4 regions of the Plantactinospora sp. KLBMP9567 genome follow, and region 4 is predicted to be linked to each of the others. Evidence: riboswitches for the same ligand, from Rfam matches in the RefSeq annotation. Region 4 holds a riboswitch; each other region holds the start of a gene.
What was found. Region 4 has a riboswitch for cyclic di-AMP ahead of R6Y94_RS02975 (hypothetical protein). Riboswitches for the same ligand answer to the same signal wherever they lie in the genome.
Positions count from the first base shown of each region.

Region 1: another riboswitch for cyclic di-AMP. It lies ahead of R6Y94_RS27575 (hypothetical protein); the one in region 4 lies ahead of R6Y94_RS02975 (hypothetical protein).
Region 2: another riboswitch for cyclic di-AMP. It lies ahead of R6Y94_RS36770 (C39 family peptidase); the one in region 4 lies ahead of R6Y94_RS02975 (hypothetical protein).
Region 3: another riboswitch for cyclic di-AMP. It lies ahead of R6Y94_RS25975 (C40 family peptidase); the one in region 4 lies ahead of R6Y94_RS02975 (hypothetical protein).

Region 1 covers NZ_JAWQRR010000038.1:50,631-54,005, reverse strand. Annotated here, with positions in the region: gene R6Y94_RS27580 (glycoside hydrolase family 65 protein) at 1-320, shown strand, start outside; gene R6Y94_RS27575 (hypothetical protein) at 401-1,429, opposite strand; cyclic di-AMP (ydaO/yuaA leader) riboswitch at 1,432-1,564, opposite strand; gene R6Y94_RS27570 (hypothetical protein) at 1,703-1,906, opposite strand; gene R6Y94_RS27565 (hydrolase) at 2,120-2,773, shown strand; partial or broken gene R6Y94_RS27560 (TIGR04222 domain-containing membrane protein) at 2,814-3,375, shown strand, end outside.
Region 2 covers NZ_JAWQRR010000050.1:978-4,352, reverse strand. Annotated here, with positions in the region: gene R6Y94_RS36775 (DUF2231 domain-containing protein) at 1-445, shown strand, start outside; gene R6Y94_RS36770 (C39 family peptidase) at 513-1,361, opposite strand; cyclic di-AMP (ydaO/yuaA leader) riboswitch at 1,841-1,982, opposite strand; gene mdlC (benzoylformate decarboxylase) at 2,239-3,375, shown strand, end outside.
Region 3 covers NZ_JAWQRR010000034.1:164,584-167,958, reverse strand. Annotated here, with positions in the region: gene R6Y94_RS25980 (peptidoglycan recognition family protein) at 1-1,225, opposite strand, end outside; cyclic di-AMP (ydaO/yuaA leader) riboswitch at 1,521-1,661, shown strand; gene R6Y94_RS25975 (C40 family peptidase) at 1,674-2,714, shown strand; gene dcd (dCTP deaminase) at 2,862-3,375, opposite strand, start outside.
Region 4 covers NZ_JAWQRR010000006.1:37,246-40,620, forward strand. Annotated here, with positions in the region: gene R6Y94_RS02970 (cellulose-binding domain-containing protein) at 1-418, shown strand, start outside; gene R6Y94_RS02975 (hypothetical protein) at 530-1,633, opposite strand; cyclic di-AMP (ydaO/yuaA leader) riboswitch at 1,640-1,767, opposite strand; gene R6Y94_RS02980 (cation diffusion facilitator family transporter) at 2,017-2,931, opposite strand; gene R6Y94_RS02985 (ABC transporter permease) at 3,084-3,375, opposite strand, start outside.

The sequences.
Region 1 (3,375 bases), on a different contig from region 4:
TCGGGGGGATGCGCGACCACACCGCGACGCTCTCCTTCACACCCCGGCTGCCGAGCCGGATCGACCGGTTGGAGTTCTCGCTCCGCTATCGGGGCGTGCATCTGCGGGTCGACGTCCGGCCGCGCGAGGCGACGTACGCGCTGCGTGACGGCGAGCCGGACGACGCACTGGAGCTGCTGCACCATGGCGAGAAGGTCCGGATCACCTGCCTGGAGTCGGTGACCCGGCCGATCCCGCCGGCCCGCCCGGTGGGCCCGCAACCGGCCCAGCCGGCCGGTCGGGCCCCCGCCCGTCGTGCCCCCGAAGGCGAGCCGACCTGACCACCGGCCGGCAAGCCGGAGATCTTGACGACTTCTTGCCGCCCCCACCGCAAGAAGTCGTCAAGATCTGATCGGCACCCCTAGACCAGCGACAGGTGTACGTGGTTGGTGTGGTCGCTGGACGGGTCGCCGTGCGCACCGCTGTACGACTTCCAACCGGTCGTCGGCAACCAGATCTGCCGGTACCAGATCACGTACAGCACACCGATCCGGTCGGCGTTGCGGACGAAGAACGCGGCGAGGTTGTTGCCGTAGGTCCGGTTGGCGCCCGTGGCGGCACCCCGGAAGCCGCCCGCCTCGGCGGAGAAGTCGCAGGCCCGGCCCTTCGGGTGCTCGTAGGGGCCGCCGGAGCGGTAGCACCCGGTGAACCGGGTGAAGCCGGCCCGGCGCGCCTCGTTGAAGGCGTGCAGGGTGCGCGGGGTGACGCAGCCCGTGGTGGTCGGGTCGGGCCGGCTGCACGACTGCGGCGGCCAGGAGCCGTCGGCAGCACGTGGCGCGGACCGGGCCACCGGTGAGCGGGCATTGACGAAGCCTCCGGTGGAGGCGCCGCCGACCTGGGCCAGCGCCCGCTCGGCGGCCTGCTTCTGCCGCAGCATGATGGCGAGCTGCCGGCGCTCCTCGACCACCTCGGCGTCCAGTGCCTGTTTCGCCCGGGTGGCCCGCTCCCGGGCCTGACCCAGCGCACGCAGCGCGTCGTTGTCCCGCAGGGCCACCACCTCCAGGCCGCGGGCGCGCTCCAGGAGTTCCTCCGCCGAGCCGCTGTGCAGCAGCACCAGCACCGGGCCGATCCGGCCGGTCTGGTACGCCGTCCGGGCCACCTGCTCCACCCGGGGGCGCAGCTCGGCGATCCGTCCCTCCACCCGGCCTAGCTCGGCGGCGATCTTCGCCTGCCGAGCCTGGGTGTTGGCCAGCGCGTTCTTGGCCTGTAGGTAACCTCGGCCGGTCGATTCGAGCACGTCGCGCAGGAGCGGCGTGTCGCCTTCGTCGCCGAGAACGGCGGGGCTGTTCGCCTCCGCAACGCCGGGCCGGAGTGCTGCTCCGGCGAGCGCGCCGAACGTGGCGAGCAGGGCCAGGGCCAGCGGTAACCGCCGACGTGTGGATCCCGTCATGCATGTCCCTCCGTCGCCCGCCTACCGAGTTAGCTGACGGGTTCGGGACGGAACAAGTCCCTACCGCGGTTGCGGACTCACCCCACCTACCTGGGTCCCCGGCTCACCTCGTTGGTGATTCGGCGGCGGTCACGCCGGCGCGGAGGGGTGCGCCACCGGGCGAAACCGGGGTCAGCCTACCGGACCAACCGGGCCGACCTCGGGAATTCCGGGATGATCCGCCGTGGAAAATTCACCCCGGCCACCGATCATGAGTCGCGCCGGTACGACCTCCTAGCGGTCGCGTGGATCCTCCGAGTACCGCTCACCGCTGGACGGCATGCCCACCGCGTCACGCGGCGGCGTGCGGCGCGGATCGTCGAGCGACCTCGCCTTGGCAGCCTCGTCTGCCCATTCGCTCCGGTCGGGATTCTGCTGCCCCGGCTCGTCGGTGCGGGCCGAGCCGGACTTCGCCTTGCCGGATTTCTGGCGGGCCATAGCGTCCCTCACGTTCGTCTGCCGGTCGGCACGTCGGCCGTCCCGGTGCCTGGTCGGACGTTCCGGCCTTCCCCGACTGCGTACCGGCAAACCCGGGCCCCGGGCGGCTGGCGGCGTGTGGTTGAGCCCGGCGCCGCCGGGTAAGACCGACAGGACGGCGGTCGGCGCCACACCCGCGACTCTCCGCCGGGAAGAGGCATGGGAGGCAGTCGAATGGACACCCGGACCACCGAGACCACGATTCCGGCCGGAGACGTACGACTGACCGGCGACCTGGTCGTCCCCGCCGACGCACGCGGGATCGTCCTGTTCGCACACGGCAGCGGCAGTTCCCGGCACAGCCCGCGCAACCGGATGGTGGCCGAGGCGCTGAACCGTCGCGCCCTGGCCACCGTGCTGGTCGACCTGCTGACCCGGGACGAGGAGGCGCTCGACGACCGGACCGGGGAGTTGCGTTTCGACATCGGCCTGCTCACCGGCCGGCTCATCGGCATCGTCGACTGGCTGGCGACCGGCGAACCGGCCGGGCGGCTCCCGATCGGACTCTTCGGGGCCAGCACCGGCGCCGCCGCCGCGCTCTCGGCCGCCGCGCAGCGCCCCGACCGGGTGTACGCGGTCGTCTCCCGCGGCGGTCGCCCGGACCTGGCCGGCGCCGACCTGCCCCGGGTACGCGCCGAGACGCTTCTGCTGGTCGGTGGGCTCGACGACGAGGTGCTGCGGCTCAACGACCAGGCGCTGGCCGACCTCGACGCCGGGGCGGAGCTGCGGGTGGTGCCCGGCGCCACCCACCTGTTCGAGGAGCCCGGCGCCCTGGACCAGGTGGCCCGGGAGGCGGCGGAGTGGTTCACCGGCCACCTGCCCGGCTGACCGCCCCGCCCGGCCGTGGCTCGACCGGACAGCCCGGGACGGACGTGCGCGGGTTCTCCATACTCTAAGGATGACGGCGTTGTCCCGCGACTTGAGCACGACGGACCTCGGCTATCTCACCGGTGGCGCCTGGGGTGCCGTCCAGACCGCACTGGTGATGCTGCACGGCCGGGGCGGTGTGACGGCCGCCCGACCCGGCGGACTCAGCCGGACCGGCAGCATGCCGGCGTACGCGGAACCGCTGGAACGTGCCCTGTTCGGTGCGCTGTACGGCTCGATGTCACCCCGTGAGGTGGCCAACCAGCGGCTTGTCCGGCAGGCCCTGGCCGAGCAGCGGGAGGGCCTGATCGGGCTGGGACTGCTCCGCCCGGCCTGGCGCCGGTTGCTGTTGCCGGCCATGCTGGTGCTCGTGCTGCCGATGGTGGTCGCCCGGCTGGTCGCGGTCGACCTGCTCGGCGTCGGAGCCGGCCTGCTGGTGGTGTTGGCGTTCGTCGGGACGGCCGGCTGGTTCCTGCCCCGCCGTACCCTCTCCGGCGGACGTACGCTGCGCGACGCCCGGCGCCGGCATCCCCTTCCGGTCGGCCCGGACGGCGTTCCGGCCG
Region 2 (3,375 bases), on a different contig from region 4:
CGCGTTCGTTCCGTTCGTCCGACCGCACCTGCGTTGGGTGCTGGGACTGCTCGCGGTCGCCACCCCGCTGGCCGCACTGATGGCCAAGCTCTCCGGTGACCGGTTCCTCGCCCGGCTGGAGTCCCGTAACCGGGTCAGTCCGGAGTACGTGCCGCGACTGGCGGAGCACCAGGATCTCGGCACCAACACCCTGTACGCGACGATCGCGCTCGGGGTGCTGACCCTGGCGCTGGTCTTCCTGGTCAAGCCCCGGGCCACCGCCGCACCGGTGACCGCCGGGACCGAGGGGAGCGCCGAGGGCGGCGCGGCCGCTGCCGCCGCCAAGGGGTCGCCGGTGCTGACCCTGGTGCTCGGGGTGCTGTCCCTGGCGGCGGCCGGGATCACCCTGTACTACGTGTTCCGCACCGGCGACACGGGCGCCCAGGCGGTGTGGCAGGGCCAGTGATTCCCGCCTGAGCACGGGCACGCACGGCCGGCGTCTGGTCGGTACTACTACCGGCGGGCGGGGCGGGTCAGGACGAGTAGCCCCGGGTGGCCGCCCAGTTCGCCAGGTCGATGGTGGTCATCCAGTAGTTGCTGTCCTCGCCCGGGATGGCCGGGTCGGCGATCTTCACCGTACGGCCGTCGTCGCGGTAGCCGACCACGGTCAGGTAGTGCCCGCCGGGGTAGCTGTGCCAGCCGCCGTCGAGGTCGGTCGCCGAGCCGGCGATGTTGACCACCACGGCGTACCCGCTGGTGACGGCGTGCACGACGTCGGCCTGGAGCCGGTCCATCTGGGCCGGGGTGGCCGCGCCGCCGGGGATGGCGGTGGTACGGTAGAAGTCGGTTCCGGTGATCTTGTTGAGCACCCGGGTGGTGTCCTCGGCCGAGTTGGTGCCGCTCATCGTGGTGCCGAGGTCGGCGGCGACGGCGTCCTGGCTCGGCTGCTTGTCCCGGACGGTCAGCGCGATCCGGGTGGCGGCCGGGCCGCAGTACCAGCCGTTGATCTGGGCCTGGAACTCGTAGTCCAGCAGCTTCGACTCCGGCGGCGCCGGGGGCTTACTCGGGGTGCTGGCGGGGGCCGCCTTCGCCGCCTTGGTGGTCGGCGCGGTGGTCGTCGACTGCGACGGGGTCGCCGGGGCGGTCGTTTCCGGCGCGGTGGTCTCCGGTGCGGTGACGATGGCCGCTCCGGCCTGTCCCGCCGGGGCGCCGAGTTCGGCGACGGCGACGGTCGAGGTCTCCGGGGCCTCCGCCGAGCCGGTCGAGGCCAGGACGACCCCGCTGGACGCGGCAGCGGCGAGCACCGCGGCCGAGGCGAGCGCGAGCCGGTTACGCCGGCCCGACATGGCGGTCCGGAACCGCCCGTTAATTGCGTGCTTCAACGTTATCCTCCACGGGAAATGCGCGTCACCGCCACCGGGGGGCAAGGAATGACGCGGCGTTTCGGTCGCTGCCGGAATGTGACGTGAAATCGCACGGAATCGCACGGACGAAATCGCCCGGGAGAGGCCCGCCGACGCATTCGGCGGAACGGGCCGACGGTACGGACGGACCGACGGTGCGCCAGCCGGTGGGAGCGCCGCTATCGGCGTACCGGCGGAATCAGCGCTACCACGATCCGTCGCGACCGGCCGGCGGCCTCACCGGGACCGCGACCAGTTGGCCGGCGGACCCGGCAGTGCCCGCGCGTCGACGACTTCCGCGTCACAGACCGCTATCGGGCCAGGTTCAGGTGCCGGCCTGGGGTCGGCCGGTCCGGTCAGGGCGGTCCGGGACGGTCGCGGCGACCGGGAGTGGAGCCGCAACGCAGCGAGGGAACTGGGGGGACGGGCCAGGGCCCGGGTGGTGCGGCACGAACAGCTACTCCTTCCGACACCGCCTACCGGGTTAGCTGACGGATTCGGGCGGGAAGGCCGCCCTACCACGGGCCAGCGGCTCGCGGATTCACCCCAGATAACTGTGGGTCCCCGGCTCGTTACAGAACGACTCGGCGGGTCTGCTCCGGTGTCACCCAGATGGCGACCAAGGGGCCGGACCAGACCCGCCGACATTACTGGCCGCCTTCCGCCGTTGCCAACCCCACTGAACAGCGAAAACAGGGCTTGACAGCGCGATCGGGACGACCGGCGACCGGGCTTGGGGCGGCGGGCGGCCGCGCAGATAAACCGGCATGATCATGTACGCGTACGGTATGACGGAAATGACCGGCTTGGCGCGGTGGTCCGAGCATGGGACGAGGACTCCAGGAGGCTCCTTCCGATGACAACCGTGCACGAAGCGACCTACGACCTGCTCCGCTCCCTCGGCCTCACCACCCTGTTCGGCAACCCGGGCTCCACCGAGGAGCCATTCCTGAAGAACTTTCCGGCCGACTTCGCCTACGTTCTGGCTCTCCAGGAGGCCTCCGCGGTCGCGATGGCGGACGGCTACGCGCAGGCAACCGGCCGGCCGGTGCACGTCAACCTGCACACCGCACCCGGCACCGGAAACGGAATGGGCAGCCTCGTCACCGCCTGGCACAACAAGACACCCATGATCGTTACCGCCGGCCAGCAGACCCGGACGATGAATTTGTCCGAGCCGATGCTGACGAACGTGCGCCCGACCCAACTGCCCGAGCCGTACGTCAAATGGAGCCACGAACCACTGCGCGCGCAGGACATTCCCGAGGCATTCATGCGGGCGCTCGCCACCGCCGTACAGCCGCCGGCCGGGCCGGTGTACCTCTCCCTGCCGCTGGACGACTGGGACGAGCCGGCCAGCGGCACCGCGCAGGTACGCCGGATCAGCACCCGGGTCGCACCCGATCCGACGGAACTGGACCGGTTCGCCGAGATCCTGGCGGCGAGCCGGAACCCCGTGCTGGTGATCGGATCCGCGGTCGACCGCAGCGGCGGCTGGGCCGAGGCGGTCGCCCTGGCCGAGCGGAGCCGGGCACCGGTCTGGCAGCCGCCGTTCGCGGACCGGGTCGGCTTCCCCCAGGACCATCCCCAGTTCCAGGGACTGCTGCCACCGGCGATCGGGCCGCTGGCCGAGAAACTGGTCGGACACGACACCGTACTGGTGGTCGGTGCCCCGGTGTTCCGTTACTACCCGTACGTCCCCGGCCGGCGGGGCTATCTGCCGGACGGCACCCGGCTGCTGCACGTCACCGACGACCCGGCCGAGGCGGCCCGGGCACCGGTCGGCGACAGCCTGGTCGGCGACGTCAGGCTGGCCTGCGCCGGGCTGGCCGAGCGGCTGCCATCGACCGACCGGCCGATGCCACCGCCCCGGGCCGGCGCGCCGGACGGGGCCGCCGGCACCCCGCTGAGCCCGGAGGCGCTCTTCGGCGCGCTCGCCGCCGAGTGGCCAGCGGACGGGATCGTGGTCCCCGAATCCCCCTCCAACCTCAGC
Region 3 (3,375 bases), on a different contig from region 4:
TCGCCGGCAGGATGCCGGGGACGTTGTCGTGCCCGATGACGTGGTCGCGGTCGAGCGGGATGTCGTACCGGTCGGCGAGGTAGCGGACGAGTTTGGCCGAGGTCCGGTACATCGCCTCGGTGTACCAGGTGCCCTGGGCGGCGAAGCCCTCGTGTTCGAGGCCGATCGCCTTGGCGTTGACGTACCAGTTGCCGGCGTGCCAGGCCACGTCCTTGCCCTTTACGTGCTGCGCGATGTGCCCGTCCGCCGAGCGGAGCGTGTACTGCCAGCTCACGTAGGTGGGGTCCTGCACCAGCCGCAGGGTGGTGTCGTAGCTGCCCTCGGTGTCGTGGATGACGATGTACTCGATCTTCTGCCGGCCCGGCCGGTCGGAGAGGTCGTGGTTGCCGTAGTCGCCGTCCCCGAGCGCCTGGTAGGGGGCCGGGATCCACTCGCAGGAGATGTCGCGCGGGCATTCCAGTCCGTCCGGACGGGGCGTGCCGGGCAGGCCGAGCCGGTCCAGCCAGGAGCGCTGCGGGGCGATCCCCGGCCTCCCGGGCAGGGTGATCCGGTGGCCGTCGTCCGTGGTCCGGCTGGCGCCCTCGGCGAGGGTCCGGTACACCTCGTCGGCGAAGGCCGCCGCGGCGTCCGCGCGGTCGCTGCCGGCGTACCGGGCCACCGCGCCGTACCAGGTCGCCGGGTCGCTGGCCCGGCCCGTCGGCGCGGCCAGCGCCTGCTGGTACGACGCCAGCAGCGCCGCCCCGCCCCGGATGTTCGCTGCCGGTTCGGCGCGGAGCACGTGCTCGTCGACCCCGGTCAGCGCGGCGGCGGCGTCCAGGGTCTGCCCGCCGGGCGGTGTGTCGCCGGTCCGGTCGACGTGCGGGCCGGCGGGTCCGGTCGCCGGTCGGGCGGGCCGGGCCGGGTCACCGCGCCGGTCCTCGCCGTGCTCCGGGTGTTCCGGCTCGGCGGCCAGCCCGGCGACGTCGGTCAGGTGCATCGGGCCGTACCCGCCGCTGGTGCTCGGCGTGCCGGCATTCGTGTCCCAGCGGGATTCCAGATAGGAGACGCCGAGCAGCACGCTCTCGGGTACGCCGAACTCGGCCGCCGCGGCGGCGTACTCCTGTTGCCGGGTGTCGGGGAGTGCGACGGTGGCTGGCGCGGGGCTGGCCGGCAGCAGCGCGGCGGCGCCGACGACCGCGGCTCCGATCGCGATTCTCCTGCTCAGCGGGTGTGTGGTGGGAAGCATCGAACCTCCATGAGCCGGGGGTGGGCCTGAAGATCACCCTCCACCCGGGACCGGTGCCCGTCAATACCTGCCGAGGAAGCTCGTCGCTATGCAGAAAACTTTCACCGACACGCAGCGTGTTCGGCGTCTCCAGTGCGGGCTCCGCCACCGTGAAGAATCCCAGTGGCTCCCACCGTCAGCGACTGGTCCGATACCTAACGAATCGACTCAGATCACGGGGTTGCGTTTGGATAACACCCTTCTCTAGTGTTGGGGACCGTCGAGCCGACGGCAGGCCGCCTAGCCGGGCGGCGACGTCTCGACACCGCCGAATCGTCACACTCAGCGAACCGGGGACCCGAGCTTCATGGGGTGAATCCGCGTCTCACGCGGTAGGGCGACAATCTTCCCGCCCGAACCCGTCAGCTAACCCGGTAGGCGGGCTACGGAAGAAGGAGTACGGACCCCGGTGGCTCCCCCTGCCCCGTCGCGGTCGCCATCCCTCCGGTCGGCATCCACCGACGCCGGGAACGCGAAACCGCGCCCTCGAAGGTCCATTCTCGCCATCGCGCTCACCGCACTGGCCAGCGCCGCGGTGTTGCTCACCGGCACGACGCCGGCGCTCGCCGAACCGACGGTGGCCGAGATCGAGCAGCAGATCGACACCGCCTGGCGCAAGCTGGAGCCGGTCGTCGAGAAGCACAACGCCACCCGGCAGGACCTGGCCGCGAAGAAGAAGCAGGCCGCCGCCCTGCAGAAGAAGATCGCCCCGCTCCAGTCGCAGATCGACGCCGCGATGAACCGGGTGAGCGACTTCGCGGTGCAGGCGTACAAGGGTGACAAGGCCTCGGCGGTCAACGCCCTGCTCACCTCGAAGTCGCCGACCGCGCTGGTCGGCCAGCTCTCGGTGCTCGACCAGTTCGCGCGGCAGCAGCAGCGCGAGGTGCAGGCGGTCGTCGAACTCAAGGACAAGTACGCCTCCCAGAAGGCTCCGCTGGACCGGCTGGTCAGCCAGTTGACCAAGACCGAGAAAGAGTTGGCGGCGAAGAAGAAGGAAATCGACGCCGAGGTCGAGCGGTTGCAGAAGCTGCGGATCCAGGCGTACGGGAACGGCTCGGCCGGCCCGCTGCGGCCCGCGCCCTGCCCGGCCACCTACCCTGGAGGTGCGGCCGGCAAGGCGGTCAAGTTCGCCTGTGCCCAGATCGGCAAGCCGTACAAGTGGGGTGCCGAAGGTCCCGGCTCGTACGACTGCTCCGGCCTGACCCTGGCGGCCTGGAACCAGGGCGGCGTGTCGCTGCCGCACAACGCCCGGGCCCAGCGCGGCCAGACCGCCAGCATCAGCCGCTCCGCGCTACGCCCCGGTGACCTGGTCTTCTACTACGCCGACCTCAGCCACGTCGGCATGTACGTCGGCGACGGCTGGATCGTGCACGCCTCCCGGGCCGGCGAACCGATCAAGATGAAGCGGATGGACGACGGCGAGATCCACAGCTTCGGTAGACCCGGCTGACGTCTCCCGGACCGAGTCAATGGCAGAACCCCCGTCGCGCAGGTGCGGCGGGGGTTCTGCCATTCGGTTCTGTTCGCGTTCCCGGCTGCCCGTCCGGCCCGGCCCGGGCCGTTCGGTGCAGGCGTGCTGCTTCTGTCGCCAACAGCCTCAGCGGGTGGGCCAGGTGCGCCAGTTCTGCCAGGAGCGGCTCGGGGTAGGGCCGCGCTGCCCCTGGTAACGCGAGCCGTAGACGGCCGACCCGTACGGGTGGGCGGACGGCGACGAGAGCCGGAAGATGCAGAGCTGGCCGATCTTCATCCCGGGCCAGAGCCGGATCGGCAGGTTGGCCACGTTCGACAGCTCCAGCGTGACGTGCCCGGAGAAGCCGGGGTCGATGAAGCCCGCGGTCGAGTGGGTGAGCAGGCCGAGCCGGCCCAGACTCGATTTTCCTTCGAGTCTTCCCGCCAGCTGGTCGCCGAGGGAGATCACCTCCAGCGTGGAGGCGAGCACGAACTCACCCGGGTGCAGCACGAACGGCTCGCCGTCCGGCACGTCGACCAGCGAGGTCAGGTCGTCCTGCTGCACCGCCGGGTCGATGTGCGTGTAGAGGTGGTTGTTGAAGACCCGGAAGAGCCGGTCCAGGCGTACGTCGATGCTCGACGGCTGCACCAGCGCGGGCTCG
Region 4 (3,375 bases):
TTCGCACGTGACCTTCCTGGCCATGCGGGACGCGGGCGACGGCAACCGTGACCTGCGGATGGGTGGGCAGAACGCCGCCCTGCAGTGGAACCGGGCCTCCGACGACGCCACCCTGCCGGAGCAGAGCCCGAACGGTGTCGCGCTCAGCGCGCCGCTGCCGGTCAACCAGTGGACCTGCCTGGAGTTCATGGTGGACGGCGCGCAGGGCCGGCTCTCCACCTGGGTCAACGGCACCGCGGTGACCGGGCTGACCGCCGACGGTACGCCCACGCACGACGTCGACGGACAGTGGTACAACCGGGCCAACTGGCGGCCGAGCCTCACCGACCTGCGGCTGGGCTGGGAGAGCTACGGCGAGGGCGCGAACACGCTCTGGTTCGACGACGTGGCGCTGGGCTCGGCCCGGATCGGCTGCTGACCGGCGCACCCGGTTCGGGGTACGGCCGGGTGCGGAACGAGAACCGCCGGCACTGCCCAGGGGTGGCGGGCGGTGCCGGCGGTTCGCGATCGGTGCGTCAGGTGCGGTCGATCAGTTCATCGACAGGTGCACGTGGTTGGTGTGGTCGCTGGACGGGTCACCGTTGCCCCCGTTGTACGTCTTCCAACCGCTGCTCGGCAGCCAGATCTGCTTGAACCAGATCACGTACAGCACGCCAAGTCGATCGGCGTTTCGCACGAAGTACGCCGCCAGGTTGTTGCCGTACGTCCGGTCGCCGCCGGTCGCCACCCCGCCGAACCCGTTCTTCTGGGCGGCGAAGTCGCAGGCCTGCCCCTTCGGATGCTCGCCGCTGCCGCCGCTGCGGAAGCAGGAGACGAACCGGGTGAAGCCGGCCGCCTGGGCCTGCTTCAGCGCGTGCAGGGTGCGCGCGGTGATGCAGCCGCTGGTGGTCGGGTCGTCGAGACTGCACGACTCGTCCGGGAAGGAGCCGTCGGCGTTGCGGGGTGCCGGTCGCGCCGACCCGCCGCCGCTGCCGCTGATCCCCGAGCCGGCGCCGCCGCTGTTGTTCGCCGCCGCCAGCGCCCGTTCGGCCTGCTTCTTGCGGGTCTCCATCACCTCGACCTGCTTGCGCTGCTCGCCGACCTCCTTGTCGAGCGCCGCCTTGGCCTGGGTCTCCTTGTCCAGGCTCTCCCGCAGCCCGCGCAGCTCCCGGCTCTCGTTCGCCGAGATGGTGTCGAGTGCGGCGGCCCGGTCCACCAGGCTGGTCGGAGAACCGCTGTTGAGCAGGGCGGAGACCTGCCCGAGCCGACCGGTCCGGTACGCCATGTCGGCCATCTCGGCGACCCGTTCGCTCCGGCTCGCCACCTCGGTGCGCAGCGCGGCGAGCTGCTGGTTCAGTTCCGTCTGCCGCTTGACGGAGTTGGCCAACCTGTTCTTGGCGGTCAGGTAGCCCTTGCTGGCGGCCTGAAGCTGCTCGCGCAGGCTGTCGGTGCCTCCGTCGATGTCGTCCCCGCCGGGTGCTGCGGCCAGCGTCCCGGGGGTCGCGTACTCCGGTGCCGCGGCGGCGGGTGCGCCGCCGAGTGCCGCGAGGACCATGCCCAGGGCGACGGCCACGGTCGTCGCGGCCTTCCGGGGCAGTCTCGTGGCTCTCCGCGCGGGTGCCGGAGCCTGTCGGGTGGGTGCCAGGAACGGCATATGACAATGTCCTTCCGTCAGCCGCCGACCGGGTTAGCTGACGGGTTCGGGACGGAAGATCCCTACCGCTGGCGCGGATGCACCCCTGGTACGTGGTTCCCCGGCTCGCGCATGCGATTAGGCGACGGTCTCCGCAGGCGCCGGAGGGCGCCGCCCGGCGGAGACCGGAGCCGAGCCTACCGGCAGTTGCCGCCCGGGGATACGTGGCGTTGCCGGAGTTAGATTCACGATTCTCCTACTTCGCAAGGATGTATCCGGACAAAAACCTCAAGTGCCGGATCGAAACTTAAGATGCCGCTAACTATCGGTGAGCCTCGACCTCTCCTGAGGCGGAATTCCGACAGTTTCCGGCCGGCCACGCCGTGACGCAGCGTCGCGAACGGTCACCAGTCGGTGGGCCCGCAGCCTCCGGGGGCGGTGTTGGGCTCGACCTGGAGGGTGGCGTGCGAGATGTGGAAGTCCTCGCGCAACGCCGACCGGGCCGCGGCGAGTACGGTACCGACCTCCGCATCGCTATCCAGCCTCAGGTGCGCCGAGGCCACCTCCATGCCGGAGGTGAGGGTCCAGACGTGCAGGTCGTGTACGTCGCAGACCCCGGGTACGCCGGCCAGCCGGGCGCGTACGGCGGCCACGTCGAGGTGCTCGGGCGCGGCCTGCACCAGGATGCGTACGGCGGTCCGGCCGAGCCGCCAGGTGCGGGGCAGGATGAACAGCCCGACCGCCAGGGCCACGATCGGATCGGCCCAGCGCCAGCCGGTCAGGATGATCACCACGGCGGCGACGATCACGCCCACCGAGTTGAGCAGGTCCCCGAGCACTTCGAGGTAGGCACCGCGCAGGTTGATGCTCTCCCGCGCGCCGGCCCGGAGCAGGCCGAACGCCGCCGCGTTGGCCAGCAGGCCGAGCGTGGCCACCAGCAGCATCGGCCCGGCCGCGACCCGGGGCGGGTCGTCGAACCGGCGTACCGCCTCGACCAGCACATAGAGCGCCACCCCGAACAGCAGTACCGCGTTGGCCAGCGCGGCCAGTACCTCCAGGCGGTAGAGCCCGAAGGTCCGCTGCGGGTCGCCGGCCGCCCGCCGGGCCGCCGTGATCGCGGCCAGCGCCATCCCGATCCCGAGCACGTCGGTGAACATGTGCCCGGCGTCGGAGAGCAGCGCGAGCGAGCCGGTGAACAGCGCGGCGACCGTCTCGACCACCATCAGGACGGCGAGCAGCCCGAAGGCGGCCCAGAGCCGTCCCCGGTGCCGTTCCGCCGCCCGGGTCAACCGCCCCCCGTGGTCGTGCCCGACCCCCAACGTCCCCTCCTTCCGGCCCGGTCGCCCCCGCCGTCGATACTGCCGGCCGGGCGGCGCCGGAAACCCGTCCTGTACGGAATCGGTGCCCCGTCCCTACCGGAGAACGACGCTGACCCGTCCCTACCCGAAGACGACGGGCGGGCGTGCCCGGCTCACCCGTCGTCGCCGAGGGTGGCGACGATCGGGGCCCGGGCGGCCCGGCGAGCCGGTAGCAGGCTGGCCAGCACCGCCGCCGAGGCGGCCAGCGCCGCGCAGAGGGCCAGCTGCCCCACCGGTACGGCCGGCAGCCCGTGCCCGTAGCTGCTGATCAGACCCATCGCCGCCGTCCACCCGAGGCCGAGCCCGAGGGCGATCCCGGACAGTGCCCCGACCGCACCGGCCAGGGCCGCCTCGGTCAGCAGCATGGTCGCCAGTTGCCGGCGGGACAGGCCCAGCGCCCGGACC